Regions from separate parts of the Rhizobium sp. WW_1 genome, predicted to be linked through region 1. Evidence: predicted binding sites of a transcription regulator. Region 1 holds the regulator's gene; each other region holds the start of a gene.

Region 1 (10,253 bases):
CGAAGCCGGGATCGAAGAAGCCGGCATAATGGACGCGGAATTCGCCGACCAGCGGATCGAACGGCGTCATCTCGGCGGCATAATGCGGCGGCACATGCACCGCCTCGCGCGAGACGAGGATATAGAATTCATCCGGGTCAAGGATCAGCTCGGTGCGGCCTCGGCTGTAGAGCGGCTCCCAGAAGTCGAAGATGTCGTGCTGAGCCTTCTTGTCGACATCGACGACGGCGGTGTGGTGCTTGCCGCGATAGCCGATCAGCCCTTCCTTGTCGCCGGCAAGATCGATCGACAGCGCGATGCCGCCGCCGGTGATGTTCGGCTTCTTGCTGGCAACAAGCGTTTCCGTCTCGTGCAGCCTCAGCAGTTCCGGCTCGGTGAGCAAGGCGTGACCGACGCGGAAGCGGATTTGCGACAGGCGCGAGCCACGGCGAACGACGATCGGGAAGGTGCGCGGGCTGATTTCGAGATAGAGCGGGCCGGAATAGCCGGCCGGAATCTTGTCGAACTCCTGCGCACGGTCGGTGATGACGCGGGTGAAGATATCGAGACGGCCGGTTGAACTCTTCGGATTGGCCGAAGCCGACATGTCCTCGGGCAGATCGAGACGCTCCATCAGCGGCACGATATAGACGCAGCCGGTTTCCAACACCGCACCTTCCGAGAGATCGACGACGTGCAGCTTCAGCCGGTCGAGCTTGTCGGCGACGAGATGCGAGGGGCCGGGCATGAAGCTGGCGCGGACGCGAAAGGCATGCGAGCCGAGCCGCAAGTCGAGACTTGCAGGCTGGATCTGATCGACGTCCAGTTCCCTCTCGCTCGTCAGCCGACCGGTTTCAAAGAGCGCTGCTATGGCGCGATCGGCCAAAATTCCAGTATTGCGAGCCATCATGCTTCTCTCATAATTTGTCGCAGACAAAACCAAACTCAGGGAATTGACGCAAGCCGTCAACGGCAGTATTGCAACTTATCCCGTGGTGATTTGGCCGGTCGGCTTGCAGCCACGTTAAACAAATGGCTAAAAAGACCGGGGTTGAACCGGTCTGCTTTTGCGACCGGTTTTTTTGTTTGAAAGTGGTGATGGCATGAGCAAGACTTGGCGCCCCGCAACCCAGCTCGTACACAACGGAACGCTCCGTTCGCAGTTCGGCGAGACCTCCGAAGCAATCTATCTGACCCAGGGCTTCGTCTACGACACCTCGGAAGCGGCGGAAGCCCGCTTCAAGGGCGAGACGGATGGTTTCATCTACGCCCGCTACGGCAGCCCGACCAATGACATGTTCGAGAAGCGCATGTGCGCGCTGGAAGGCGCTGAGGATGCTCGCGCCACGGCTTCGGGCATGGCGGCCGTCTCCGCCGCTATCCTCTGCCAGTTGAAGGCCGGCGATCATATCGTCGCTGCCCGCGCCCTCTTCGGCTCCTGCCGTTGGGTGGTCGAGACGCTGGCGCCGAAATACGGCATCGAATGCACGCTGGTCGACGGCCGCTTCGTCGAAAACTGGGAAAAGGCCATCCGCCCGAACACCAAGGTGTTCTTCCTCGAAAGCCCGACCAACCCGACACTGGAAGTGGTCGACATTGCCGCCGTCGCCAAGCTCGCCAACCAGATCGGCGCCAAGGTCGTGGTCGATAACGTTTTCGCGACACCGCTCTTCCAGAAGCCGCTGGAACTCGGCGCCCATATCGTCGTCTATTCCGCCACCAAGCATATTGACGGCCAGGGTCGTTCGCTCGGCGGCGTCATCCTCTCCGACAAGCAGTGGATCGACGAGCACCTGCAGGACTATTTCCGCCATACCGGCCCGGCCATGTCGCCGTTCACAGCCTGGACGCTGCTCAAGGGTATCGAAACCCTGCCGCTGCGCGTCGCGCAGCAGACGACGAACGCCGCGAAGGTGGCCGATTTCCTCGCCGAGCAGACTGGCAAGGTCGCTCGCGTGATCTATCCCGGCCGCAAGGACCATCCGCAGGCCGACATCATCGCCAAACAGATGAGCGGCGGCTCGACCCTTGTTGCCTTCGAGCTGAAGGGCGGCAAGGAAGCGGCCTTCAAGCTGCAGAACGCATTGGACATCGTGAAGATCTCCAACAATCTCGGCGACTCGAAGAGCCTGATCACGCATCCGGCCACCACGACGCACAAGAACCTCACCGACGAGGCCCGCGCCGAGCTCGGCATTTCGCCGGGCACCGTGCGCTTCTCGGCCGGCATCGAGGACAGCGAAGATCTGGTCGAGGATTTCGCCCGCGCGCTTGAGCAGGTTTCCGCCTGATATCAATCGAGCCGCCCGGATCGTTTTCCGGGCGGCTCGACCTGCCCTTGTCGGGCAATGACAGTATGTGGCAACCCGTCAGCTAGCCGCCTTGAACTCAACCCGGCCGTTGTTCAGGAAGACCATCTTGTCGAACAGCTTTAGATCCAGCGGGTTCGGCAGACGCACATCCGAGAGATCAGGCACGGGTTTCCGCTCCGGATCATATGAGCGATCGATCTGCGAGATGAAGACGACGATCACGCCTCTGTCGCGCGCAAACGCCTTTAGCGTCTGAACCTGGATCATGAGTTCCGGCTTCTCCCGCTTCTGATCCAGCAGCTGCAGAAAATCGACCACCGCCAGCGTGCCACGCGACGCCTGGGCCAGCCTCTCGACGATGTAGTCGCCACTAATGGCATCGGAATTGTCGAATTCGAACAGATCGGCAAAGTCCGCATAGGCGGCGCCGATCACCGGGAAACGGTCCAGAACGACCTTTTCCGTGTCTTCCAGAGAAAAGAAGACGCTGCGATTGCCTGATTTCATGGCTTCGACGGCAAGCCTCAGGCTCATCAAGGTCTTGCCATGGCCGGGCCGCGCGCCGACCAGCACCAGATCGCCCGGGCTCAGACGCGAATACAGCTCGCCGACGGGCACGGCTGCGCTCGTTTTGCTTGCAAGCAAGCTCCAACCTTCAAAACCCTCGCCGGCCGCGATGCGATCGAGTGCGGCGTGCAAGGGGATACTCTGCTGACGAGACAGGAGCCTCGCCTTGCGCTTCAAGTGATAAACAGGGGCGGAAAGCCTCATCTAAACCTCCTATTGCGAGCAATGACCGCAACCCCTCCTTATGCCAGGCGCTCAAACAGTCGGTTTGGATATTGACGGCCCCGCATGAAATATACTTTCCCGAGTGGAGGGGGGAGGCACGGGCCATGCCAGAATCAGACCATAACCGAAATTCGTCCGAGGGGGAATCTCACGCAACTCCCCGCCGGGGAACATAAGAGGGGAACGGCGGTTATATGATCCGGAGGTTTAATGGCCGGCATTCAGCTATGACGATCAATTCCTGAAGTGCACCTGTAATGCTCACAAGCGTATCTGCGCGCGGCAATATCCCTCGGCGGGCATTATGGTAGACAAGACTAAATGACGAGCAAAACAAGATACTTTGAGAACCAATTACTAACCTTTTTCACCGGCCGTAATAGCTGTATCTCGGAAAACTCCCTCCATGCGAGCGAGATTTCATCACACCGTTCCTTGACGGAACCGATCGGTTATAGGATACCGCTAGAGATCCTGCACTTTGCGGGAGTGGTGGAAAGCGGATAATATGCCGCAGACTTGAAAATGCTGAAACGGCAATGGGCTTGAAGGAGCGCTCGACGTTTCAGGACAGTGGCAAGGTATTAGGCATGTATCGCGCCCTAACACGCGACATCGAAGTGGTTGTAGAGCCGTTTTATCTGGAGGAGCAATCCGATCCGGACGACGATCGCTATGTCTGGGGATACCGCATCGTCATTTCCAACCACTCGAAGGACGCCGTGAAGCTGGTGACGCGCTACTGGCACATCACCGATATGAACGGCATGGTGGATGAAGTCACGGGTCCCGGCGTCGTCGGCGAGCAGCCGCACCTGAAACCCGGCGATACCTACGAGTATTCTTCCGGCTGTCCGCTGGACACGCCGTCAGGCATGATGTTCGGCCATTACCAGATGGAAACGGATGACGGGGAACTCTTCCATGTCAAGATCCCCGCCTTCTCTCTGGATACACCGAACCTTTTGCGTACGCTGAACTGAGCCAGCGCAACCGGCGGGATCAGGCCGCTTCTATTTCAGCCACTTCGAAGCGATAGGTCGTCGAGCAGAACTCGCAGGTCACGGCGATCTCGCCATTCTCCTGACTGGCCTCGATTTCCTCGGCCGTAAAGCCCTTCAACACGCCCTTCAGCTTGTCACGCGAGCAGGAACAGCGATCGTAGACGGCCTTCGGCTCATAGACGCGCACGCCGCGTTCATGGAAGAGGCGATAGAGAAGACGCTCGGTGCCGACCTGCGGGTCCGTCAGCTCATCGGCATCGATGGTTTCCACCAGGCTGCGCGCTTCCGCCCAGGCATCGTCCTCGACATGGTCGCGCGCGCCGGTATCGCCGTCGCCGCCGTGAATATCCGGATGGCGCATGCGTTCCGGCGCTTCGGGCAGGAACTGCGCAATCAGGCCGCCGGCGCGCCAGCGGTGACGCGGCTTGCCGTTCTCATCGCGGTCGAAGAGCTCTGCAGCCCCCAGACGCACACGCGTCGGGATCTGTTCCGATTGACGGAAATAGGTGCCGGCAATCTCCTCGAGAGAAGCGCCGTCGAGCGCGACGATGCCCTGGTAGGGCTGCGTGAAACGGCCCTGATCGATGGTGAAGGCAAGCACGCCCTTACCAAGCAGTTGCTCGGGCTCGGTCCGGCCTTCGGCGACCGCCTTTGCCAATGCCTCTTCATCGAAGCGGGCATAGGCGCGGACATTTTCCGGCGTCGAGAAATCGGCGACCAGAAGATCGACCGGACCGTCGCCCTTGGTCTGCACGGTGAACTTGCCCTCGAACTTCAGCGAGGTGCCGAGCAGGACAGTGAGGACGATGGCCTCGGCCAGAAGGCGCGCGACCGGCGTCGGATAGTCGTGCCGGGCGAGGATCGCATCCAGCAGCGGACCGAGCTGCACGGCGCGGCCGCGCACGTCCAGACCTTCCACCTGGAAGGGAACGACGTGATCGTCACCAGCGAAATCGAACTGACCCAGCGAGGCTGCATTTTCGGCCATTGCTTTACTCCTACTGCGCCCGCGCCCTCAAGACGCGGCTTCATATCCTCAGATCGCGCCCAGGCACCAAGCAAGAATCGACTTTTGCGCATGAAGGCGGTTTTCCGCCTCATCGAAGACAACGGATTGCGGACCGTCGATCACCTCGTCCGTCACTTCCTCTCCGCGATGGGCGGGCAGGCAATGCATGAACAACGCGTCTTTGCCGGCCTGTGCCATCAAAGCCTTGTTGACCTGATAGGGCTGGAAGACGTTGTGACCGCGTGCCCGGTGCTCCTGATTCATGGAAACCCAGGTATCGGTTACCACGCAATCGACGCCGGCGACCGCACGGTCTGCATCATGCGAGAGCATGATTTCGGCGCCCTCGTTGCGGGCCCAGTTCAGATAGTGATCCTTGGGCTCGGAACCAAGGGGTACGGCCATATTCATGCGATAGCCGAAGCGCGCCGCACCTTCGATCAGCGAATGCAGCACGTTGTTGCCATCGCCCGTCCAGGCAACGGTCTTGCCCTTGATCGGGCCGCGATGCTCTTCGAAGGTCATGATGTCGGCCATGATCTGGCAGGGATGGGTATCATCGGTCAACGCATTGATGACTGGAACGGTCGCATGTTCCGCCAGCTCCAGCAGGCGCGAATGGTCTGTCGTGCGGATCATGATGGCATCGACATAGCGCGACAGCACCTTCGCCGTGTCGCCGATCGTCTCGGCGCGGCCAAGCTGCATTTCGGTGCCGGAGAGGAACAGCGTCTCGCCGCCAAGCTGACGCATGCCGACATCGAAGGAGACGCGGGTTCGAGTGGATGGCTTCTCGAAGATCATCGCCAGCATCTTGCCGGCCAGCGGCTTGTCGGCCGTGCCGGCCTTCAGCGCGTTCTTTCGCACGATCGCGTCATCGATGATGTTGCGCAGATCGGCGGCCGGAACGGCAGAGAGGTCGAGAAAGTGTTTCGGAGAAGCCATGTCCTTACCTGTACTCCAGAAAAAACAATAACGCCCGCGTGGGGCAGGAACGCCCCGATTGCGGGCGTTGAGTTCAAGCCGATTTTTTGGTGCGGGCAATACGCGCACGTTCGGCCGCACGCTCGAGACGAGCGAGACCTTCGCGTGCCTCCTCAGCCGTCACGACCAGCGGCGGCAGCAGGCGGATGACGTTGTCGCCGGCCGGCACGCCAAGCAGATGCTCGGCGCGGATCGCCTGCAGCAGATCCGCCTGCGGAATGGCCGCCTTGATGCCGAGCATCAGGCCTTCGCCGCGTACGTCCTCGATGATATCGGGGAAGCGATCCTTGAGCGAGGCGAGCCCCTGGCGGAACACCAGCGCGATATCGCGCACATGCTGCAGGAAACCCTCTGCCAGCACGATGTCGAGGACGGCGTTGCCGACTGCCATAGCCAGCGGATTGCCGCCATAGGTCGATCCATGCGTGCCCGCCTTCATGCCCGAAGCGGCTTCCGCCGTCGCAAGGCAGGCACCGAGCGGGAAACCGCCACCGATACCCTTGGCGACCGCCATGATATCGGGCTTGATGCCAGCCCATTCATGGGCAAAGAGCTTGCCCGTGCGGCCGACGCCGCATTGGACTTCATCGAGGATCAGCAGCATGCCGTGCTCGTCGCAGATCTCACGCAGCCCGCGCAGGAATTCGTTGGTCGCCGGACGGATGCCGCCCTCGCCCTGCACCGGCTCGATCAGGATCGCGGCCGTCGCGTCGGTGATGGCAGCACGCACCGCATCGAGATCGCCGAACTGAACCTGATCGAAGCCCGGCGCCTTCGGGCCGAAGCCCTCGATATATTTCTCCTGACCGCCGGCGGCGATGGTCGCGATGGTGCGGCCGTGGAAGGCGCCTTCGAAGGTGATGATATGGAACTTTTCAGGATGCCCCTTGGCAAACTGATAGCGCCGCGCCGTCTTGATGGCGCATTCCAGCGCTTCCGCACCCGAGTTGGTGAAGAAGACCTTGTCGGCGAACGTCGCTTCCGTCAGCCGCTTCGACAGCTTCTCCTGGCCAGGCACCTCATAGAGGTTGGACAGATGCCAGACCTTGTCGGCCTGCGCCTTCAATTCGGCGACGAGATGGGGATGCGCATGGCCGAGCGAGTTGACAGCAACGCCGGCGGCGAAATCGAGGTAGCGCTCACCGCTTTCCGTGACCAGCCAGACGCCCTCGCCTCGCTCGAACCGCAGTGGAGCGCGCATGTAGGTGTCATAAAGCGGCGTGGTCTCGGCCATGGCCATATCTCCTCGATCACAACTTTAAGGACCGATCGCTTCGGCTTGATGAAACGGGTCCGAAAAAATCAAAAATGCCGCCTTGCGGCGGCCCGGGCACTATTGATGTTTTGCACCGCGATGTCAACAAAACTGGCGCTTTGGCAGGTGCGAGAAAGCGCTTGCGGGCAAAAGAGATGGGTTCGACGGCGGCTATTGCAGAAATGCCACGCCCGGACAGCAAGTTGGGGAAAACCTCGAAATCGATTCCTCAAGATTCCGCCGACTCTTGTCACGGAGTCAGCCTCACACTAGGTTAAAAAGCAATTGCTAGACTGCATGCGGCGGAACTAGTCACCACAATTTTAGAGCGTTTCGTGCCTCGTTCCCATCCGAGGCAATGGTGAGGGATTCTGCCATCGGAAACGCGACAGCGGAGACAGGGCATGAATTGGACAGACGAACGCGTCGAGAAGCTGAAGAAGCTATGGTCCGAAGGATTGAGCGCCAGCCAGATCGCTGCGCAGCTCGGTGGCGTGAGCCGTAATGCCGTCATCGGCAAGGTGCATCGCCTGAACCTTCCCGGCCGAGCGAAGGCGGGCGGCACGACAACCGCAGCGCGCACGCCGAAGCGCAGCGCTGCCGCACCTCGCCCCGCCAGTTTCGGCTCGCGCGTTGCAACCCGTACGGTCGTCACCCGCCAGCAGGGCGCAACCATGCTGAAGGAAGAGATCGAGGTCGATTCCGTCAACGAAATTCAGTATCGCCCGGCTGCAAATGTCGTCGTTCCGATCTCCCGTCGCCTCGGCCTGACGGAACTGACGGAGCGCACCTGCAAGTGGCCGGTCGGCGACCCGCTGAAGGATGATTTCCACTTCTGCGGCAACGACAGCCCGGATTCGTCGCCCTATTGCACCTATCACCAGCGCCTGGCCTACCAGCCGGTGCATGACCGCCGGCGCAACAACAACGGCTGAAATCCAACGCAAGACAAAGAGAAACGGGCCCCTCGAGGCCCGTTTTCTTTTTCCGCCGCTATGTCGATGCCTGAGCGGCTAACCGCTCAGGCTTCCATGGAATAGCCCGCGCCGCGAACGGTGCGGATGACATCCTGCATATTGGAGAAATTCAGCGCCTTGCGCAGGCGGCCGACATGGACGTCGACGGTGCGTTCGTCGACATAGATGTCGTGTCCCCATACGCCGTCGAGCAGCTGCGAGCGCGAGAAGACGCGGCCCGGCGAGGACATCAGGAATTCCAAAAGGCGGAATTCCGTCGGCCCCAGCCGCACTTCGCGGCTCTTGCGATGGACGCGATGCGTCTCGCGGTCCAGCTCGATATCGCCGCAACGCAGCACCGTGGAGAGAACCTCCGGACGGGCGCGCCGCAGCATCGCCTTGACGCGGGCCATCAGCTCCGGCGTCGAGAACGGCTTGACGACGTAATCGTCCGCGCCGGTCGAAAGCCCGCGCACGCGCTCGCTTTCCTCGCCGCGGGCCGTCAGCATGATGATCGGCAGGCGCTCCGTCTCCGGCCGCATACGCAGCCGGCGGCAGAGCTCGATGCCGGATACACCGGGGAGCATCCAGTCGAGGATCAGAAGATCCGGGATGCGCTCCTGGAGACGCAACTCGGCTTCATCGCCTCTGAGGATGGTGTCAACCTCGAAGCCCTCGGCCTCGAGGTTGTAGCGCAGCAGAACGCTGAGCGCTTCCTCGTCTTCTACAACAGCAACTCTTGGAACCATGCGCCTATGGTCTCCCTTCTTCGCTTCCAGATTATTCCGTCACCGCGCCGACGGTATTGGCGGTATCGTCCTTCGGGCGCTCGCCTTCGGGCTGAGCACCCGTCGCCATGTAATAGATCGTCTCGGCGATGTTGGTGGCATGGTCGCCGATGCGCTCGATGTTCTTGGCGCAGAAGAGAAGATGCGTGCAGGTGGTGATGTTGCGCGGATCTTCCATCATGTAGGTCAGCATCTCGCGGAAGAGCGAGGTGTACATCGCGTCGATTTCCTCGTCGCGTTCGCGGATCGACACAGCCTTGTCCGGCGAGCGGGTGGCGTAGACGTCCAGAACTTCCTTGAGCTGGCTCAGAGCCAGTTCGGAGAGGTGCTCGATGCCGCGGGCGAGACGGCGCGGAACGCCCGTGCCCTGCACCGCGATGACGCGCTTGGCTGTGTTCTTGCCGAGATCACCGACACGCTCCAGATCGGAGGCGATGCGGATCGAGCCCATGATTTCGCGAAGGTCGGCGGCCATCGGCTGACGGCGGGCGATGGTGACGATCGCCTTGTCGCCGACTTCGCGTTCGGCATGATCGAGGATGACGTCGTCGGAGATGACCTTCTGTGCAAGAGCGGTGTCACTGTTGACCAGTGCGCGTACGCTGTCGCTGACCATCTGCTCGGCCAAGCCGCCCATTTCCGCAATGCGGCGCGTCAGGAACTTCAGGTCTTCGTCGTAGGCAGAGAGAATGTGAGTGGAGACCATTTTTCTATCCTCAAGGTGAACTGTGTGAAATGTGCCGCGCGCCTGACATCATCAACCAAAACGGCCCATGATGTAATCCTGCGTGCGGAAATCGTCGGGATTGGTGAACATCTTATCGGTGTCGTTCTCCTCGACCAGATGGCCGAGGTGGAACATTGCGGTACGTTGCGAAACGCGGGCTGCCTGCTGCATGGAATGCGTCACGATGACGATGGTGAAGTTTTCCCGAAGCTCGTGGATGAGATCCTCGACCTTGGCGGTTGCGATTGGATCGAGCGCCGAGCACGGCTCGTCCATCAGGATGACTTCCGGGCTGACGGCAACGGCGCGGGCGATGCACAGGCGCTGCTGCTGGCCGCCCGACAGGCTCGTGCCGGCGTCGTGGAGCCGATCCTTCACCTCGCCCCATAGACCGGCTTTCTGCAGGCTGGTTTCGACGATATGCTCGAGATCGGCTTTCGAACGATG
Region 2 (10,253 bases), on a different contig from region 1:
AGGGCCTGAAGCCCTATTTCGAAGAGTATCATCACCTGCGTTACTCGAACGACGCCATCAAGACGGCTGTCGAACTGTCGGCTCGCTATATCTCCGACCGCAAGCTGCCGGATAAGGCGATCGACGTGATCGACGAGACGGGTGCCGCCCAGATGCTGTTGCCACCGTCCAAGCGCCGCAAGCTGATCACCGAAAAGGAGATCGAAGCGACGATCGCGACCATGGCCCGCATTCCGCCGAAGACGGTTTCCAAGGATGACGAGATGGTTCTCGCCAACCTCGAACAGGAACTGCGTTCGGTCGTGTACGGCCAGGATACGGCGATCGAAGCGCTGTCGACCTCGATCAAGCTGGCTCGCGCCGGCCTGCGCGAGCCGAACAAGCCGATCGGCTGCTACGTCTTCTCCGGCCCCACCGGCGTCGGCAAGACCGAAGTCGCCAAGCAGCTTGCCTCGTCGCTCGGCGTCGAATTGCTGCGCTTCGACATGTCGGAATACATGGAGCGTCATACGGTTTCCCGGTTGCTCGGTGCACCTCCCGGCTATGTCGGTTTCGACCAGGGCGGCCTCCTGACCGATGGCGTCGATCAGCATCCGCATAGCGTGGTCCTGCTCGACGAAATCGAGAAGGCGCATCCGGATATCTTCAATATCCTGCTGCAGGTCATGGACCATGGCGCGCTGACCGACCACAACGGCAAAAAGATCGACTTCCGCAACGTCATTCTGATCATGACGACCAATGCGGGCGCTTCGGAAATGGCCAAGGCCGCCATCGGCTTCGGCTCGTCCAAGCGTACGGGCGAGGATGAAGAGGCGCTCAACCGCCTGTTCACGCCAGAATTCCGCAACCGTCTGGATGCGGTCATTCCGTTCGCACCGCTGCCGACCACGGTTATACATAAGGTCGTTCAGAAGTTCATCATGCAGCTGGAAGCGCAGCTTTCGGAACGCAACGTGACCTTCGACCTGCACGAGGACGCCATCGCCTGGCTGTCCGAGAAGGGCTACGACGACAAGATGGGCGCCCGTCCGTTGGCGCGCGTCATCCAGGAAAACATCAAGAAGCCGCTGGCCAACGAAATCCTCTTCGGCAAGCTGAAGAAGGGTGGCGTCGTCACCGTCACGGTCGGCAAGAAGGAAGACGGTTCGACCGGCATCCTGCTCGACGCGACCGCCGATACCGCTCCGATCCGGCCGAAGCCGGAAGCCGAGGTGGGCGAACCACATGTCGAGGCGGATGAGGATGACGGCGACACGACCGTCAAGGCCAGAAGCCGCGTCGGCAAGGCTGCAACGGCAGCGGATAGCCGCCGCTCGGCCAAGGCCTCTACTTCGGGCGAGAACGACGAGTCGGAAGGCAAGTCGCCGCGCAAGGGCGGCACGGTTCCGAAGGTTCCGCGCAAGTAATCGCCGACTGGTGATGTTAGGAAACGAAAGGCTGCATTGGAAACAATGCAGCCTTTTTATATGCGTATTTTAATTATCTAATGTAATGCTAGAGCTTTGTGTAATCGATTTCGAGAAAGGCCTCGACTTCAGGCGACCAGCGATCCCTGACAAAAGCGACATGGTCGGGGTGGATGTTATAAGCGTCGTAGCCCCCTTGATCATCGAACTCCATTGAGAAGCCGAAGGTAAAATCATTCTTCGGGCTGGTTTGCCGAAGCTGTTCGAAGTTCCGGACGCTCGGTATACCCTTGAGAATAAGGGCATCCTTGAGGAAGCTGGCCTCTTCAGCTGAGCCGGCGGCATGTTTCAGCCGAAAGGCGACGGTATGACGAATCATATGCGCCTCCCGCTCAAGCCAGCGCTTCGATGATCTTCCTGGCGTTCTCCGCCAGCACCGCGCCATCTTCCATCTTGCCCGAGTGCGGCTTCAGCGCGACGCCTTCGAGCCGCGGAATGACATGGAAATGCAGGTGGAACACGGTCTGGCCGGCGGACGGCTCGTTGAACTGGGCGATATAGACGCCGTCGGCGTCAAAGGCTTCCTGAACGGCGACGGCGATCTTCTGGACGACCGTAATCGCGTGCTGCAATGCAGCCGGATCGGCATCAAGGATATTGCGGGAAGGGGATTTCGGTAGCACCAGCGTATGGCCTGGCGATTGCGGCATCACGTCCATGAAGGCGACCGTGTGCTCATCCTCGTAGACGCGATAGGAAGGGATGTCGCCCTTCAGGATCTTCGCGAAGATATTGTTGTCGTCATAGGCGGGGCTGGTCATCCAGTGTCTCCTCGTCTTGCGTTTGCTGTTGTCCAGAATAGCTGGAGCAATTCCAGGAAAAGTGTATAGCGGTTTTCCGTCCGGAATTGCGTAAAAACAAAAAGATAGAGCGTTTTCGCGATTCGAAGAAAAGCGGAAAAGCCCTAGATATCCTGCCGTTCGCCTTTGCGGAAGGGGCTGTGCTCAGTGAGGATTTCGCTCATCTCCTCCACCTGTTCCCGCTCTTGTTTCAGGTAGTCGGCAACGGCGCGCCGCAGGCCCTGATGGCCGATATAATGTGCCGAATGCGTGATGACCGGAAGATAGCCGCGCGCCAGCTTGTGTTCGCCCTGTGCGCCGGCCTCCACCCGCTTCAGCCCCTTGTCGAGGGCAAAGTCGATCGCCTGATGATAGCAGACTTCGAAATGCAGGAAGGGATGATCCTCGATGCAGCCCCAGTGCCGGCCATATAGTGTTTCTCCGCCGATGAAGTTGATGGCGCCGGCGATATAGCGGCCCTCGCGTTTGGCCATGACGAGCAGGATGTCGTCAGGCATGCGCTCGCCGATCAGCGAATAGAATTTCCGGGTGAGGTAAGGGCGGCCCCATTTGCGGCTGCCGGTATCCATATAGAAGGCGAAGAATTGATCCCAGATGTTTTCGGTGAGATCGCTTCCTGTCAGCCAATCGATGCTGATCCCATGCTCGACCGCCGCGCGCCGCTCTTTCTTCAGTGCCTTGCGCTTGCGCGACGCCAGCGTCTCCAGAAAGGCGTCGTGATCAGCGTAGCCCTCGTTGATGAAGTGAAACTGCTGGTCGGTGCGGTGCAGATAGCCATCGCCTTCGAAGACGGACGCTTCCTCTTCCGGCAGGAAAGTGATGTGCGCGGAGGAAACGCCGAGCTGCCGTGTGACTTCCTTGAGGCTTTCGGCCAGCGCAGGCTGCAGTACGCTGCGATCCTGTCCCTCGGCGACGAGGAGCCGCGGTCCCGTGGCGGGCGTGAAGGGAATGGAGCATTGCAGCTTGGGATAGTACCGGCCACCGGCTCGCTCGAAAGCGTCGGCCCAGCCATGGTCGAAGACATATTCGCCCTGGCTGTGGCTCTTCAGATAGCCGATGACGGCACCGAGCAATTCGCCGCCGTCGTTTTCCAGCAGCAGGTGATTGCCAAGCCAGCCGGTCTTGTCGGTCGCGGAGCCGGACTCCTCAAGCGATGAGAGGAAGGCGTGCGAGACAAAGGGATTATATGGCAGCACGCTGCCGGTTCTGGATGCCCCGGCGAGCTTCGACCAGCTTCCCGGGGCGATATTCTTGAAGGATCGTTCGACTCGAATGGATAATTCGTCTGTCATCAAATTCTTGCGCTAAGAAGGAAGGGAGGGCTCTCACCGCTGCGCCATGCATCCAAGGGGACGCGCCACAGGCGCAGCGATAATTTGGGTTTGCGCAAAGCCTCGCCTTCAATCGATCCCGATTTACGAGACTATGCGCGGGTCAAAACCTTCGAAGGTCATCTGGTCTGCATTGGCAAATGTATGTTTGCGGGCCGCTTCGTCGCGCACGGTCCAGGTGATGACCGGAATACCGCGCTGGCGCTGCGCCGTGACAAAGGGGTTCGGCAGGTGGCCGTAGAAGTACGAGATGAAGTCTAGCCCAAGATGCATGGCTTCGTCATGCTGAAAAAATGTCTCGGGCTTGTTTCCTTCGGCTGTAAGCCCGACCGGGTAGGATGCTTCCAGGCTTTTGAGGTCCTTGAGCAACCAATGGTCGAAGCTCATGAGCGCCACATGTCCCTTGTAGCCTTCGAGCACTTCCAACACGGATTCCGCAAAGCCCTCGTCATCGCCTTCGCGTCCCTTCAGCTCCAGCACCAGCGGCACCTTGCCGTCGCAAAGCTGCAGAAGCTGCTTCAGCGTCGGGATCTTGTCCTTGGTGCCGCCGATCGACAGCAGGCCGAGTTCGGCCGAGGTACGCTCGCGCACTTCGCCAGGCAGGTTGCAGACGCGCTGCAGGTCGTCGTCATGGAAGACGACCGGAACGCCGTCCGAAGCGTAGTGCAGGTCGCACTCGATGGCGAAGCCTGCCTCGACGGCGCGGCTGAAGGCTGAGAGCGTGTTCTCCCAGACTTGCCTGTTCATGTCATGATAGCCGCGGTGAGCGACGGGACGCTCGGTCAACCAGGCAAGCTTGCTCATCAGGCAATTTCCAGAATGGCATCGATTTCGACGGCGGCGTTCAGCGGCAGGGCTGCCATACCGACGGCGGCGCGGGCGTGCTTGCCGGCTTCGCCGAGTACGTTTGCGAGAAGATTGGAAGCGCCGTTGATCACAAGGTGTTGTTCGACGAAATCAGGGGTCGAGGCGACAAAACCGTTCAGCTTGATCAGGCGCTTGATGCGGCCGAGATCGCCGCCGAGGGCAGCCTTCGCCTGGGCGAGAATGTTGATGGCGCAGAGTTCGGCAGCGCGCTGGCCGCCGGCAACGTCGACATTCTTGCCGAGATGACCCGTCACGGCGATCTTGCCGTTTTCCATCGGCAATTGGCCCGAGAGATAGAGAAGATTGCCGCTGATGACGTAGGGAACATAGTTGGCGGCCGGTGCCGCAGCCTGTGGCAGAACGATGCCGAGTTCCTTCAGGCGGCCCTCAATAGCGTCGGACATTTTCATCTCCCGTTTTGTTGTAAAAACTTCAAAAATCCGGCATCAAGACTAAATTCCGTCACTTAGGATCGGCAGCCTCGTTTCAGCCGAAAGCGTTCTTATAACATCGCGTGCGAGTCCAACAGGAGATAATGAATGTTCCGCTCGAGTCTTGCAGCCACCGTTGTTTCGGGGCTGGGCATTCTGTCACTGGGGACTTCGGCGGCCTATCCGGCCGGTCCGAGCGGGCTGATCGCGCATCGCGCCGTGTATGATCTCGAGCTCAAGGATGCCTCGGACCGCTCCGGCATTTCCGGCATGGTCGGCCGCATGGTCTATGAGTTCGACGGTTCCGACTGCACGGGTTTCACCACCAACTTCCGCTTCGTGACGAAGATCGATACCGGCGATTCCACCCGCGTCAGCGACCAGCAGACGACGACCTTCGAAGACCTCGGCAAGCGCCTGTTCCGCTTCGAGACCAAGTCCTATACGGACAACCAGCTCGACAAGGACGTGCGCGGTGCGGCAAGCGACGACCAGAAAGGCATCAAGGTCGACCTCACGCAGCCGCACAACAAGCAGGTCCAGATCATCGAAAGCCGCTTCCCGACCGAGCATATGCTCGACATCATCCACAATGCGAAGCTCGGCAAGAATTTCTTCGAGGCGCAGGTCTTCGACGGTTCCGATGATGGCGACAAGCCGCTGATCGCGACCACCGTTGTCGGCAAGGAGCAGACACCGGGCAAGGACGATCCCGATGCCGATAAAGCCGGCGCCTTTGCGACGACGCCTTTCTGGCCCGTGACCGTCGCCTATTTCAACGAAAAGTCCACGGGCGATGCCACGCCAGTCTACCGCATGTCCTTCAAGCTCTACGAGAACGGCATAACGCGCGATCTCACCATGGACTATGGTGACTTTGTGCTGACCGGCAAGCTCACCAAGCTTGAAGTCCTCAATACCAAGGCGTGCCAATAGCCCCAGGACGGGCTGCGCCCAGGACGTAAAATCATCGTCATAAAACTGTGATCCAAGTTTCACTATGGTGTGAAAGGATCGGCACGTGTGGGTGAGTCTGTCTTTGCCCGCGCCGATCAGGAATTGTAGTGGGGCGCGCGGGGGAATGATCGTCTTGGGGGCGGTTGGTAATTTTTGCGGTCGGCTCCGTGTTCATGCACAGGAAAGCACGACTTATGAGCAATACCGATATCTCCGCCAGTTCCAGCAATAGCCTGCCTGTCGCCGTCGCCGATCCGGCGGAGATCGCTCGCATCGGCGACAGCATCGACCTGACCGACCGCGCCGGCATTTCCGTCTATGGCGACCGTGCCCAGCAGGCCGTTTCCGACTATTCCGACCGCATCCTGCGCGAGGTGCGCAATCGCGATCTCGGCGAAGTCGGCAAGCTTTTGACCGATATCATCGTCAAGTCGAAGAAGCTCGATCCGGCCTCGCTTAAGGACGAGGGTTTCCTGTCGCGGATGTTCTCCTCGTTCAGGGCGAAGCTGGAGCGTTTCAAGGAACAGTTCGAGGACGTGGCCGGCCAGATCGATCGCATCGGTCTCGAGCTTGATCGCCATAAGGATGTCCTGCGTCGTGATATCGCGCTTCTGGACGACCTGCATGAGGAAACCAAGCAGTCCATCGTGCAGCTCGATGCCTATGTGCAGGCCGGCAAGACGTTCGCCGAGCGCTTTCGCACGATCGAACTTCCCCGGTTGAAGAGCGCTGCCGATGCTGCCTCGGCCAATCCCGGCGGCGGCATGCTGGAGGCGCAGGTCTATCAGGATAGTCTGCAGGCGCTCGATCGGCTGGAAAAGCGGGTCTTCTACCTGCAGCAGGCTCGCCAGCTTGGCATCCAGCAATTGCCGCAGATCCGCATCGTCCAGGCGGGTGATGAAACCCTGATCGAGAACCTGCAGGCGACATCGGCGCTGACCGTGCCGGCATGGAAGCAGAAGATGGTTATCCTGCTCGGTCTCACCCAGCAGAAATCGGCGCTCGAGCTGCAAAAGACGGTCACCGACGCCACCAACGACATGATCCGCCAGGCTTCGAAGATGATGAAGGATCAGGCGATTGCCATAGAACAGCAATCGCAGCGCGGTATCGTGGATATCGACACGCTCGCCGCCGCCAATCGCGACCTGATCGACACGATCGGTGGCGTCCTGAAGGTGCAGGAGGATGGCCGCGCCAAGCGGGCCGAGGCGGAGCAGCGGATGCAGAAAATGACTATCGAGCTCAAGAAAGCAATGATCGAGGCGCGGTAATTCGCATGACAATCCGCACATTCGTTACCGGCCTGACGCTCGCGGCGGCTCTTGCGCTGAGCGGCTGCAACGTCGGCGGGCAAGGCCCGAAATTCTCGATTATCTCCGGCTCGGAAAACACGGTTCTTCAGCCGATCGTCGAGGAGTTCTGCAAGGAAAAGAAGGCGAGCTGCAGCTTCACCTACGAGGGCACCCTGGATATCGGCCTTGCTCTCCAGAGTGAGAAAGGCGTTGAGCAGGACGCAGTCTGGCCGGCGTCGGGCGTGTGGGTCGACATGTTCGATACCAAGCGCCGGGTGAAGTCGCTGACGTCCGTTGCGCAGATGCCCGTCATTCTCGGCGTGCGCAAATCCAAGGCCGAAGCGCTCGGCTGGGTCGGCAAGCCGGTCTATATGAAGGACATACTGGCGGCGGTGAAGAACGGCTCGCTGAAATTTCTCATGACATCGGCGACGCAATCCAATTCCGGCGCCAGCGCCTATCTCGCGATGCTGTCGAGCGCGCTCGGCAACAAGCCGGTCATCGAGCCGGGCGATCTCGACAAGCCCGACGTGCAGGGCGCGGTGCGCGCGCTGCTTGGCGGTGTCGAACGTTCCTCCGGCTCGTCGGGCTGGCTTGCGGATCTCTATACGGATTCTGCCGGCAAGGGCGTGCTCTACGACGCCATGTGGAATTACGAGGCGATCCTGAAGGAGACCAACGACAAGCTCACCGGCATGAGCAAGGAGCCGCTCTACGCGATTTACCCGGCCGATGGCGTCGTCGTTGCCGATTCGCCGATCGGCTTCGTCGATCATGGGCGAGGGCAGGAGGTCGAGACCTTCTTCAATCAGCTCGTCGACTATTTGCGCTCCGCTGCGGTGCAGAAGCGCATCGCCGATACGGGCCGCCGTATTCCCCTTTCCGATATCGCCGCCAAACCGGACCCAGCATGGAATTTCGATCCGACCCGGATCGTGACGGCGATCCGCATGCCGGAGCCCGCCATGATCCGCCAGGCGCTGGATCTCTATCAGGTGGCGCTGCGCAAGCCGTCGTTGACGGCTCTCTGCCTCGATTTTTCGGGCTCGATGGGGGGCAAGGGCGAAGAACAGCTGCAGGCGGCCATGCGGTTCCTGTTCAATCCGGATGAAACCGGCAAGGTGCTAGCGCAATGGACGCCGGCCGACCGCATCATGGTCATTCCCTTCGACGCCAACGTGCGCACCACCTACGAGGGCACCGGAAACCCGGCTCAGCAGAAATTGCTGGTCGACCGGGTCTCCCGCCAGCGTGCCGGCGGCGGTACGGATATGTATGCCTGCGCGAGCAGGGCGCTGGACTGGATGAAAAAGACGGGTGATCTGTCATCCTATCTCCCGGCGATCGTCATCATGACCGATGGAAAATCCGATGATGCCAATGGCGATTTTATGAGCCGATGGGCCTCCGTGAGCCCGCATGTGCCCGTATTCGGCATCACCTTCGGCGATGCGGACAAGCGGCAGCTCGATGCGCTCGCACAGGAAACCTCGGCGCGCGTCTTCGACGGCCGTGGCGATCTGGTCAGCGCATTCCGGGCGGTGCGCGGCTATAACTAGGACGATAATGCGCAATTGGTTCGGCAATGACTGGAACTGGATCGTGGCGGGGCTTGCCGCTGCGATCGTCGTTCCTGTGCTCAGCTTCCTTGCGGGGATGCCGATATGGATCGCCGCGATCATCGGTCTTCTGGTCTTCGTCGGCCTGATCTTCGTCCTTGCGCCCAAGCGCATGTTCGAGGGGCTGGATGCCAAGGCGATCGGCAGGGGACGTATGGAGTTTGCCCGCGATCTGTTGAGCACGGCGGCACCGGCCGCCGAGAGGCTCGAGGCATCGGCAAGACAGATCGGCAGCAAGGATGTGGCAAAACGGGTGCGGCATCTAGCGGAAATTGCCGCGGACGTCTTTGCCAAGGTGGAGGCCAATCCGGAAAGCGCAGGCACCGTCAGGCGGTTCCTCAGCTATTATTTGCCGAGGGCGGCTGAAGTCGCGGAAGGTTTCGCGGTGATCGAGGCGAAGCGCCAGCCGGATGCCGCGCGCCTGCAGGAGGTCGGCCTCGTTCTGACCAAGCTGGAAGACGCTTTCGTTCACTATTCCGACAGTCTGGTCGAAGACAGGCTCGATACGCTTGATACGGAGCTGCGCCTCATACAGGCCTCGCTCAAAGAGGATATAGGACGCTGATGGCCATTTCCCGCCGCGCTTTTGGAGTAGGGCTTCTTGCCGCCGGTGTCGCAGGAACCGGCGGCTATTTCGCCGTCAAGGACCGGCCGGAGCTGCAGGGGCTGCTCGGCAATCGCACGAAGCTGTTCGGCTTCATCGGCGGTGAGAAGGAGGCATTTCTCGCCGACAGCGACGTGATCTCGGCACTGCATAGCCATGGGCTCGAAATCAACAGCCGCGTCGCCGGCTCGGTCGAAATGGTGCGCGAGCAGGCGCTTTTGTCGCAGAATCCCGCATTTCTCTGGCCTTCCTCGTCGATCATGGTCGATATCGCGCGGCAGGGCGGCATCAAGATTCGCAACGATCGTGTCATTCTCAATACGCCCGTCGTCGTCTACTCCTGGCAGCCCGTGGTCGATGGGTTGACCAAGGCAGGACTCGTGACGACGACGCCGGAAGGGCAGCACCAGCTTGATCTGAAGGCATTGCTGGATGCCGTGCTCGCCGGCACGAACTGGTCGAAGCTCGGCGTTAACTCGCTCTATGGCCAAGCCAGAATCGTGTCGACCGATCCTAATCGCTCGAACTCCGGCTTCATGTTCTCCGGTCTGGTGCTAAGCCTCCTGAGCGGCAATGTGGCGAGCGCTGACGGTCTCGCGCAGTTCGGCGACAAGGCGCAAGCCATCTTCCGCAACATGGGCTTCAAGTCGTCGTCCTCGGGCAAGCTGTTCGAACAGTATCTCGCAGGCGGCATTGGTGGCGAACCGATGATCGTCGGTTATGAGAATCAGCTGGTGGAGTGGATCATCGCCGATCCGCAGCGTTGGAAGAGGGTTCAGGCGAGCAATAGCGCCAAGCCCGTCGTGCTCTATCCGCATCCGACCGTCTATTCGGCTCATCCCCTCATCGCCATCGACGAACAGGTCGATCGCATGATCGA
Region 3 (10,253 bases), on a different contig from region 1:
ACGGCAAGTCCGGCGCCAGCAACGGCTGCAGCAAGGCTTCGCGGCAGGCGCAGTGTCCAAACGAGGATCGAATTGATCTTGCCGTCCGGCGCAAAGAGAGCCCGGCCGGCGTCCGCAATCGTCAGGACCTTCGCGCCGGGCAGCAAACCGATGAAGACGATCAGAAGGGTCGCAGCGACGAGGACTGTGATCATCGCCAGCGACTTGCGCGCATTCATCGTGGCCACGGCCCGAAGCACTTTTTACTTCTGGATATCGGCAGGAATGATCTTGGCGGCTTCCGCCCTTACATCGACGGCGGGGAAAGCATCCGGATACAGATAATGCGCGGCTTCGCGCAGCACAATTTCGCGCGCGATCGGACCATTGGTCTCGACCCACTGATCCCCAACGTAGAAGACCCGCTTGTTCTTGACGGCGGTCAGTTCCTGCCAGATCGGGTTGTTCTCATGCGGGCGATCCGGGCCGGAGTCGTAGATGAACAGGACTTCGGGGTCTTTCTCCAGCATGGTCTCCAGGCTCAGATCGATGCCGAAGGGGCCACCGGGCGTTTTCGGTCCGGCGATATTGTCGCCGCCAATCGCGGCAACGATCGAGGCTGAGGTGTTTTCCGTATGGAAGGCGAAGGGTGTCTCGCCGCCCCACATGATCGCAAAGCGCGGATGCACGTTCTTCGGGGCCTTGGCGGCGATCTCATCGAGATGCTTGTGGAAATCGGCATTCAGCTGCAAACCGCGTTCGGGCTTGCCGAGGATCTTCGAGAATTCGGCGATTTCCTTATCGCTCTCCGTCAGAAGCTCCATGTTGTAGGCGAGATAGGGCGCAATCTTTTCGAGCTGCGGCGCGTTGCCGACCGTATAGCGACGGATGGCGACGATGAGATCGGGCTTGGCTTGCGACAGCAGTTCCAGATTAGGCTTGGCGCGCTGGCCGATCTGCGCCATCTGCGCGGTCAGGCCGAGGAGAAAATCCGGCTGCCGGCCCGCCGTCATATAGGTGCTCGCGACCGGCTTGATGCCAAGAGCGAGGGCGACGTCGTCGGCAAAATAAGAGATGGCGGCGATCCGCTTCGGCTGTACGGGCACATTGACCTTGACGCCACGATCATCCGTCACGGAGAGGGTCTTTGCATCTTCCGCTGCGGCAGAACCGGCAGCCAGCAACGCGATCAGGCCGAACATTGAAGCGATTTTAATTGCACCATTCGCCATCACGAGATCCTCCATCAGATGCGCGAGATGGCTTTAGTCAATAAACAGGAGTTTTGCAATCCAGTTTCACCTCGACTTTTGCGGGTGCCGCATCAGGCGCGCAGCGCCGTAGCCGGACTGGAGCGCAGAGCACTGATCGCCGGGACGATGGAAATGATAGCAGCAACAGCAGCAAAGCCGCCGACGAGCCATAAATCGTCGAAGACGAAACCAACAGGCAGACGCACCGCTGTCGATGCGGCGAGCCGGGCGGAGATGGTCAGTGCTGCGAGATAGCCAAAGACGATGCCGAGCGCGATGCCGGCGGCAAACAGAACGAAGAGCTCACCCCAGACAAGCGAGACGATCGAGCGGACCGGCGTGCCGAGCGCACGCAAGGCACCGATCTGCCGGCGACGCGCTCCGACATGCATGATCGTGACAAGCACGATCGCGGCAATTACGGTCGCCTGCGTTCCAAGCGCGATCGCCAACAAGAGGCTGCGGGCATCGCCAAGCGTCGCATAGAGCCTCGTCAGCACTTCCGCGGGAAAGACGCCGAGCGTCGCGCCGGTGCGATATTCCTGCCGCAGGCGATAGGCATCGGCAATCGTCTTCGGCTTCACAAGAACGGCCGGAACGCCGGGTGTCTGCGCGTTGAAATGCTCATCGATCGGGGCGTCTGCATCGACGTGACCATGCTCGTGCCCATGGTCTTCGTGATGATCCTGGCCGGGGTTCTCAGCGCCATGCGCATCCGCCTCGTCGCCATCATGGTCGTGGTGCCCGTCCTCTCCATGCATGCCGTGCAACTGCCAAACCGCACGGATCGGCACGAGGATCGCCCGGTCCCAGGCCGTGCCGGTCGGCGCCATGCGACCGGTAACCTTATAGGTGATCGCGGTATGGGTTTCGCCGCCGGTTTCGGCCGTGCCATGCATCGGCTTGATTTCCGCACCCTGCGACAAGGCGACGTCGGAGCCGACCACCGCCTCGCCGAGGCGCGAGAACATCGCACCTTGCGCCAGCGATGGCGAAAGGGAAGAGATCAGGCCAGTGGTCGTGCCGACGATCGGATGCCCGTAAGCGGAATCGCCGAAGCCAACGGGCGCGGCCAGCTCGACGCGCGGATCATTGGCGAGACGTGAAAAGACGGCGCCCTCCATCAGCGGCAGCGGCGCGGGCTGGAGGAAGACGGCGGAAAGCGCCAACTGCGTTTCGCTGCCGGCTGCCCCCACAAGCAGATCGAATTTTTCGGCGGCGCGCGCGCTGCCGAGACGAACCGCCCGCTCCTGCAACGTGACCGTTACGCTCAAGGCAACCGATAGGGCAATCAGCACCACGACGGCCAGCGCTCCACTCCAGAAGCGCCGGAGATCGGCGAGAATGAAAGTCATCATTGCGCAACGACCTCTTGGCTGTCCTCTTCGATACGCCCGCTCGCCAGATTGATGCGGCGGCCAAGACGCTCGGCAAGCGTGGCATCATGCGTCACGACGATCAGCGTCGCCCCCTCTTGCGCCGACAATTGCAGCAGAAGCTCTGCAACATCGCTGCCAGCACGGCGATCGAGGCTCGCCGTCGGCTCGTCCGCAACGATGACGCCCGGACGCGACAGCAGCGCGCGGGCAACGGCGACGCGCTGCATCTCGCCGCGCGACAGAGTTTCGATCTTCTGTTGCGGGCGAGCAATGCCGGTGGCAGACAAGAGTTTCAGCGCACGCTCCCGCTCCTCAACCGTGAGACGCCGCGCCAGCTTCACGGGAAGCACGACATTCTCGAAGGCAGACAGGCCGGGAAACAGATGAAAGTCCTGCATGACAAGGCCGATATTGCGGGCGCGAAAGGCATCCCGGCGAGCGGAGGAAAGGCGCGTGATCTCCGTCCCATTCCACGACACGCTGCCATCCCTCACGTTTTCCAAACCGGTAATGGCATTGACGAAGGTGCTCTTGCCGGAACCGGACGCACCCGTGATAGCCAGCCGGCCGCCAGCCGGTAGATGAAGCCGGTCAATGGCAAGCACCGGCGCGGCCAGACCCGGAAAATGCATCTTCAAGCCGGAAACGTCGAGAGCGAGCATGGAAATCAAACAGTCCTGAAGGAGGCGTCCCTCAGACGCAATTGGCTGATGAAGCCGGTTTCGGGGTCCGTCCACGAGCCGTATTCCAGCACGCCGCGTGCCATGATCGGCGCGTTGTACTGGACGAATGTCTGCTTGGAGGCGAGATAGACGACCATGATATTGTCAGGCCAGTCGGCATCGGAAGAGCAGAACGGGCAGAGCGACATCGGGATTTCCGTGAGCACGAAGAAGGCGGCCTCCGCCTTCAACGGCGGTGCCATGAAGCCATTGATGACGATTTCCTTGCCGCTCAACTGCTTTACCTTGTCGGAAAATTCGAGACCGAGCGGGCCGAAGCTCTTGTAGAGCTGATCGAAGCCCAGTTTCTCGGAGGCGCTGGCGCGCATCGCGACGCCCATGACCGGCAAGGTCGCGACAGCAGCCAGAAAATTCCGGCGATTGATGGTGGCGATCGGATTCTTCGACATCGCATGACCCCATAAAAGATGGAGAAAGACAGGCGGCCTAGAAGCCGCCTGTCCGTGTTCGCATGGTCTCTAAAGGCTTACATCTTCTCGGTGCCGAGCGCGAAGGTGTCGGCCAGCACGCGATAGACGTCGCTCTGTTCCATGTAGCCACGGAAGCCTTCAGCACCGGGGCCGGCAGCCTGCAGCACGACATCGTCGACCGCGTGGACACCGCTGTCCTCGTCCTTCGGGATGTTGCCCTGCACGAAGACGGCACCGGGCACGTCCTTGTAGGCTTCGTTGGCGACATATTCCTTCTTCTCGTTCTGGATTGCCGGAACGAAAGGACCGTCGAGCTTCGGACGGAAGGTCTCGTAATGGTCGGGACCGTTATTGGCAGCAATGAAGAGACGACGGGAAACGTCGACGCGATCCGGATAGCCGTCGCCATCCTTGTCTTCATAGTTCGGGAAGCCGGCGGCCGCATAGGTGCCGACCTTCTCGCGCATTTCGGTGCCCGGTTTGTCGTCGTCGACAGTGCCGATGATCGAGACGCCATGTGTATGGTCGCCGGTGACGACGATCAGCGTGTCCGGGTTCTTGGCCTGGAACTCGCGAGCAACGGCAACGGCCTTGTCGAATTCGATCGTATCGACCAGAGCACGATCCCAATCCAGCGGATGGCTCATCTTGTCGATAGATGCGCCTTCGACCATCAGGAAAAAGCCCTCGGGGTTCTTGGAGAGCTTGTCGAGCGCGACCTTGGTCATGTCGACGAGACCCGGCTGGTTCGGGAACTTGCCGACGGTACCCTTTTTCAGGAACTCGCGATCGAGCGTGACGTCGAGATTGCCGGTGTGGAACAGGCCAAGCAGCTTGTCCTGGTTCGACCCGGCAGCCGCCGCCAGCTCGTTCTTGTCGGTTGCAACGGCATAGCCTGCATCCTTGAAGAGCGCGATATAGTCCTTGTCGTCCTTGCGCTTAGAACCGGGAACATCCTTGGCCAGGAAGTAGGCCGAGCCGCCGCCGAGCAGCACGTCCGGCTTGACGTCGTACATCATGCCGACGATCTCGGCCTTGTCGCCGCGCTTGCGCGTATGGGATACCAGCGCTGCCGGCGTTGCGTCTTCGACTTCGGCCGTGGTCACGATGCCGAGCGACTTCTTGCCGGTGCGACGCAGGGCTTCGCCGATCGTTTCGACCTTCGGATCGTCGAGGCTGGCCGGCGTGCGGTCGGCATAGACGCCGAGCGCGTTCACGGCGGACTTGTGACCGGTCATATAGGCCGACATGGTGTTGGCGCTGTCCGTCGCAATAGCCGACGTCGACGAGGTGCCGATGAAGGCGACCGGCGGGATGTCGTCCATGGCGAGGCGGCCATTGGCCTTGCCTTCGGTCATGCCCTTGGACATGATGCGGGCGCCGGTGCGATGCGCAACGGAGAGACCGTCACCGAGCAGGAAGATGATATTCTTGGCCTTAGGCGTCGCGGATGTGCCGTAGACGTCCCAGTTGACGGATTTTTTCTCGTCGCCTGCCGAAACCTCGACCTTGTACTGGCCGGGCTTGCCGAGCTTGACGCCGCGCAGGATCAGAGCCGAGCCAAGGACCTTGTCCTCAGCGCCCTTTTCTTCCGCGACGAAATCGGCAGCCTTGCCGAAGACGGCGTCGTAGCTTTCGCCGTTGACGGTGACCTTCACGTCCTCCGGCTTGACGACTTTGCTGAATTCCACCTTGAAATCGAACGGCGAACCGGCGAGTACCGTTGCCCGGTCCAACGGGTAGACTGTCGCTGCATGGGCCGCGCCGGACAATACGGTCGCAGACATCATGGCGAGAAGAAGTTTACGCATTTTTTACCCCCTGCGTTGGTTGCTTCCCACCCCCCACTTATAAAAGCCACATGACAATCACGTAAAAAAGCGTCAACTTTCTGCAACCGGAAATTCAGATGGCACAATCGATAAGTAAAGCTGATTGTATGTGCAGCATCTAAAAAGGCCGATGCAAGCATCCACGATCGCATAATATCTCTTCCCTTCATTCGCACCAAGCCGGCTGAAAGCCACCGCATCCACCGCGCAAGACCTGGCGACGGTGCCGCCTGAAAATTTGCAATTTTCAGAAGGAGGGATCAAATTTGTACAAGCTTCGTGAGGATCTTGGGAGTTTTGCGCAATGGATGAACAGCTCGATAAGTTGGACCTGCGTCTGCTGGAAGAATTGCAGAAGGACGGCAGACTGACGAACAACGAGCTCGGCGAACGCATCGCGCTGTCGCCGTCGCAATGCTCCCGCCGCCGCACCAGGCTGGAGGCCGAAGGTTATATCCGCGGCTACCAGGCCAATCTCGATCGGCAGAAGTTGGGGTTCGACATGCTGGTGGTCATTTCCGTGACGCTCGCTACCCACAACAGGGATAATGCCCGCCGTTTTTCGCAGCTCATCAACGGGCTGCCGGAGGTGTTGGAAGCCTACGCGCTGACGGGCGAGATGGATTACCACCTGAAGGTGGCAACCCGCGGGCTCGCGGGCCTTTCGAGATTCGTCAACGACGTGCTGCTGCCGCACGAATCGGTGCAGCATGTGAAAACGTCGATCGTGCTTGACACGCTCAAGACCTTCGAGGGATTTCCCGTACCGACGGCACACAACTGGCACGGCGACCGGTAAACGACTGCTTCGCCCGGTTCCAGATCTCCCAAAGGCACGGTTCGGGTGGCTGCCGACGATAAAGCTGTGACTAGCGCGGTCCATCAAGGACAGAGGGCGGGTGAAGCACTTGCTTTGCGGCTATGCTCCCTTCCGACAATTCGGAAGAGTATATCTCCAGCGAGGACGGGCTTGCATGACATACGTGGACGTACAGGTGCGGCACCTCGAAGGTTTTGCCGAGACACTTCTAAAGTGTAATCATCTTTATCACCCGAATAGCGACTCCATTGCTTTGCTCAATGCTGTCAATAGCCGGCGACAGATCGAGATATTCGATTATGGTCGCTCGGCCGATGCTTTCACCCGTGCGTTCGGAATGCGGAATTCTCTGAAGTGCCTGCGAGCGCTTTCCAGCCTCGGAGGGGCCATCCACCAATATGAAAGGGTGTGCGATCTCGGCTGCGGCTCAGGCGCCTTCAGTCTCGCTTTTGCCTATCTCGCCGACAATCCCGATCTCGAGCTTCGAGGCCTGGACGCCTCGGAAAGTCAGCTTCTGCTGAGCCGGGAACTCATGTCGACTGCCGGGCTTCCCGGGCGCTTTGCCTTCGAACGACGAAACCTGCCGGCGCAGATCGGCTATCTCCCCGATCTGACCATCGCCTCCTACTGGTTTTGTGAAAACGACCACGTGATTACCAATCCCGCATTGTTCGATCTCATGGTCGGCCGCGAGATGCTGATCGTCGACTATGAAAAGATCATCGAGCGCATTGCTATTTGCCTTCCAAGAGGATTCCGCATCTTAGCGCGAAACAGCGCTCTTGTCGAAATTCCCGCCGCGCTCACCAATTTCGTCGCTCAGGAATGGGCAAGCGTCTACAGCATCCACATCGGCCGCACCGCGGATTAGGCGAGCGGGAAAATCGCAGCTCTCTCACAAAGCGTCCGCAGCCCCTTGAAACGCGAACTTCAGCTTCCCAGCTATTGGCCAACCCGCTGGTCCGGGCCCCTCTGGTGAGAGCCGTCGGCGCTCTTGCGATGTCGGACCTTTCCGACACTGCGCCGACAGAGGTTTTCCGTCATGGAAACGTCTTTGCTCGTCGTCGAGTGGCTGGGAAAGCCGCTCTGGATGTGGGCGAGCTTCCTTGCGCTCGTCGTCGCCATCCTCTCTTTTGACCTTGGCGTCCTGCATAAGGAAAACAAGGAAATCGGCGTTGGCGAGAGCATCAAGCTCTCCGTCCTCTACATCACGCTCGGCCTCGCCTTCGGCGGTTGGGTATGGTGGTATCTCGGTGCCGAGTCCGGCCTTGCTTACATGACAGGCTTCGTGGTCGAAAAGACACTGGCTCTCGACAACGTCTTCGTCATCGCCCTCATCTTCGCCTTCTTTGCCGTCCCACGCCTTTATCAGCACCGCGTGCTCTTCTGGGGTATTCTCGGCGTTATCGTGCTGCGCGCGATCATGATCGGCGTCGGCGCGACGCTGGTAGCCGAATTCTCGTGGCTTCTCTATATTTTTGCGGCCTTCCTCATCGTGACCGGCATCAAGATGCTGGTCGTGAAGGATACGGAGCCCGATGTCTCGAAGAACCCGCTCGTGCGCTTTATGCGCAACCGGTTCAACGTCACCGACCATCATCACGGCGAGCGCTTCTTCGTCAAACAGCCGCATCCGCAGAACGGCAAGATGGTCTGGTTCATCACGCCACTCTTCATGGCGCTCGTGGTGATCGAAGTGGCCGATGTGATCTTTGCCGTGGACTCGGTTCCCGCGATCTTCGCCATCACCACCGACCCCTTCATCGTCTACACCTCGAATATCTTCGCGATCCTCGGCCTGCGTGCTCTCTACTTCGCCCTCGCCGCGATGATCCACCGCTTCCAGTATCTGAAGCCGGCGCTCGCCATCGTGCTGGTCTTCATCGGTTCGAAGATCTTCGTCGCCGACATGCTGGGCCTGGAAAAATTTCCGGCCGCCCTGTCGCTTGGCATCACCTTCGCCATCATCGCAAGCGGTGTCGGCTGGAGCCTGCTGAAGACGCGCGACAAGGCTGAAAACGCCTGATGTCTCGAGTGCCCGCACGGTGCGGGCACTCCCTCCCCGCTTCAAACAGATTTCCGACAAGGTACAAACATGATCTCCAATCTCCTCGCAGCCCTCTTTGCAACCTTCGCCCTTGGCCCGCTTCAAGCCGAGATCGAGCGACATGCCGTCGCCGCCGGCCAGCCGGTCGAAATGGTCAGGCAATCGCAGGCGTGCCTCTCCTCCGAGGTCCCCGCGCTGGCGAAGCGTGCATCGGAAGACACTTTCTGGGCGATCTCCACCGTCATCGGTCTTTCTACCGGCTGGAGCAGCCCCGCCGACCTGCTCGACAAGGGCAATCCGGCTTGCGCGACGGTCATCAAGCTCATTCAGGGAAAGAGCGAGGGGGCCGATGAGGCCTGAAGCTCCATCCAGGCAAACCGGTTCAGTGAACATGTCGGGTGACGTCGGATGACGCAGCAGACAGCAGGCACGGCATCGCTTGACGATACTGCCTCCGCTCGCCTGCGCGACCTCGCCAGGCTCGCCCATGAGCAGGACGGAATCTCCGTCGGCGAAGTGCTCTGCGGCCTCGGTCGCACGAGCATGGCCTTTACCATCCTCTTTCTCGCTTTGCCCGCGCTGATTCCGATACCCGGTCCGTTCGGTATCGTATTCGGCAGCGCACTTGCCCTGGTGGCGGCACAGATCGCGCTGGGCCGGCGGACCATATGGCTACCGGCCTTCCTCAGTCGGCGCAGGCTTTCGCCGTCGGTCGTGGAACTCATCGTGCGTTACAGCGCGCCGATCCTCGCCAGGATCGAAGCTGTCGTTCGCCCCGGCCGGCTGTCCGTCTTCACTGGCGGCACCATGCAATGGCTGCTGTCCTTTCCGATCTTCCTGCTCGCGGTCGCGATTGCCCTGCCGATCCCGCTCGGCAACTACCTGCCGGTCTTTGCACTCGTAGCGATCTCGGTTGCCTTGATGGCGAGAGATGGCCTTTTGATCCTGGGAGCGCTGTTCGTCTCCGCATTGGCCTTCGCCGCCACCGCCGGGCTCATTCAGATGGCCGTCACGAGCCTGAATGCGATCGGATCGTAAGTACACCGCAGGGCAAAGGTGACCTTGCTTTGCAGCCGTTTGCCGCGCCTGCCGGTAACGGTACTTTCAGGCCTTGCCAACAGCGGCGAGCCTGCCATCTATGCCAGCGGTGCATTTTTCGGCCATCAGATTTCGCCTCGTCAAAACATCCCGCGCGGAGGGTTTCATCGCATGCCGCCAAAGTCTTCGTCTTTCGTCCGCATGATCGCCCTCGGCGGTTCCGTCGCCATCGCGCTTGGCGCACAGACGGCGGCGGCGCAGGAGATGCCGGCCGCCTCCCAGTGGCCCGATACGCCGACCTCGCGTCTGGAGGCGCTCGCAATCCTGCAAACCCTGAACGCCGATCTCCTCAGCAATGCGAGTGCCACGCTAACGCTCGACCGCTGGTGCGCCGCACATAAGCTTGCACCGGAAGGCTCGAAAATCGTCGCGCAGCGCGTGCGTGGCCAGGACAAGCCAGCGGATGAAGCAGTCCGGAAATTGCTTGACGTCGGAGCCGACGAACCCATCGCCTATCGCCGCGTGCGCCTGGCCTGCGGCGATCGTATCCTGTCCGAGGCGGATAATTGGTATGTACCGGCCAAGCTGACGCCAGAGATGAACAAAGCGCTCGATACGAGCGATATCGCCTTCGGCCGCGCCGTCCAGGCGCTCAACTTCTCCCGCACCAACCTGTCGGCGAAACTACTCTGGTCGCCTCTCCCGCAAGGATGGGAAACCGGCGCCGATCTGCCGCCATCGGGAACTGCGCC

What was found. The regulator PhoB, encoded in region 1, activates phosphate uptake and scavenging genes when phosphate is short. The targets are predictions, from matches to a motif close to TGTCATNNANCTGTCAT.
Positions count from the first base shown of each region.
Region 2: a site for PhoB is predicted at 5,870-5,886, ahead of BJ928_RS26510 (toxic anion resistance protein). Genes of this name have one in related genera too.
Region 3: a site for PhoB is predicted at 5,615-5,631, ahead of BJ928_RS08160 (alkaline phosphatase). Genes of this name have one in related genera too.

Region 1 is NZ_RAIN01000001.1:1,023,214-1,033,466, forward strand. It holds gene BJ928_RS04835 (2'-deoxycytidine 5'-triphosphate deaminase) at 1-889, opposite strand, end outside; SAM riboswitch at 962-1,040, shown strand; gene BJ928_RS04840 (O-succinylhomoserine sulfhydrylase) at 1,083-2,270, shown strand; gene BJ928_RS04845 (DNA helicase) at 2,349-3,062, opposite strand; gene apaG (Co2+/Mg2+ efflux protein ApaG) at 3,674-4,066, shown strand; gene BJ928_RS04855 (Hsp33 family molecular chaperone) at 4,086-5,075, opposite strand; gene argF (ornithine carbamoyltransferase) at 5,124-6,041, opposite strand; gene BJ928_RS04865 (aspartate aminotransferase family protein) at 6,115-7,314, opposite strand; gene BJ928_RS04875 (GcrA family cell cycle regulator) at 7,740-8,270, shown strand; gene phoB (phosphate regulon transcriptional regulator PhoB) at 8,357-9,040, opposite strand; gene phoU (phosphate signaling complex protein PhoU) at 9,072-9,785, opposite strand; gene pstB (phosphate ABC transporter ATP-binding protein PstB) at 9,837-10,253, opposite strand, start outside.
Region 2 is NZ_RAIN01000010.1:202,563-212,815, reverse strand. It holds gene clpA (ATP-dependent Clp protease ATP-binding subunit ClpA) at 1-1,409, shown strand, start outside; gene BJ928_RS26540 (Dabb family protein) at 1,498-1,788, opposite strand; gene BJ928_RS26535 (HIT family protein) at 1,802-2,230, opposite strand; gene BJ928_RS26530 (GNAT family N-acetyltransferase) at 2,374-3,561, opposite strand; gene BJ928_RS26525 (glycerophosphodiester phosphodiesterase) at 3,685-4,404, opposite strand; gene BJ928_RS26520 (RidA family protein) at 4,404-4,871, opposite strand; gene BJ928_RS26515 (cell envelope integrity EipB family protein) at 5,007-5,834, shown strand; gene BJ928_RS26510 (toxic anion resistance protein) at 6,050-7,129, shown strand; gene BJ928_RS26505 (VWA domain-containing protein) at 7,135-8,709, shown strand; gene BJ928_RS26500 (5-bromo-4-chloroindolyl phosphate hydrolysis family protein) at 8,717-9,334, shown strand; gene BJ928_RS26495 (substrate-binding domain-containing protein) at 9,334-10,253, shown strand, end outside.
Region 3 is NZ_RAIN01000002.1:143,061-153,313, reverse strand. It holds gene BJ928_RS08185 (iron ABC transporter permease) at 1-218, opposite strand, end outside; gene BJ928_RS08180 (ABC transporter substrate-binding protein) at 243-1,211, opposite strand; gene BJ928_RS08175 (ABC transporter permease) at 1,304-2,590, opposite strand; gene BJ928_RS08170 (ATP-binding cassette domain-containing protein) at 2,587-3,273, opposite strand; gene BJ928_RS08165 (hypothetical protein) at 3,279-3,743, opposite strand; gene BJ928_RS08160 (alkaline phosphatase) at 3,821-5,575, opposite strand; gene BJ928_RS08155 (Lrp/AsnC family transcriptional regulator) at 5,901-6,395, shown strand; gene BJ928_RS08150 (class I SAM-dependent methyltransferase) at 6,571-7,287, shown strand; gene BJ928_RS08145 (TerC family protein) at 7,459-8,442, shown strand; gene BJ928_RS08140 (hypothetical protein) at 8,512-8,823, shown strand; gene BJ928_RS08135 (exopolysaccharide biosynthesis protein) at 8,872-9,501, shown strand; gene BJ928_RS08130 (hypothetical protein) at 9,673-10,253, shown strand, end outside.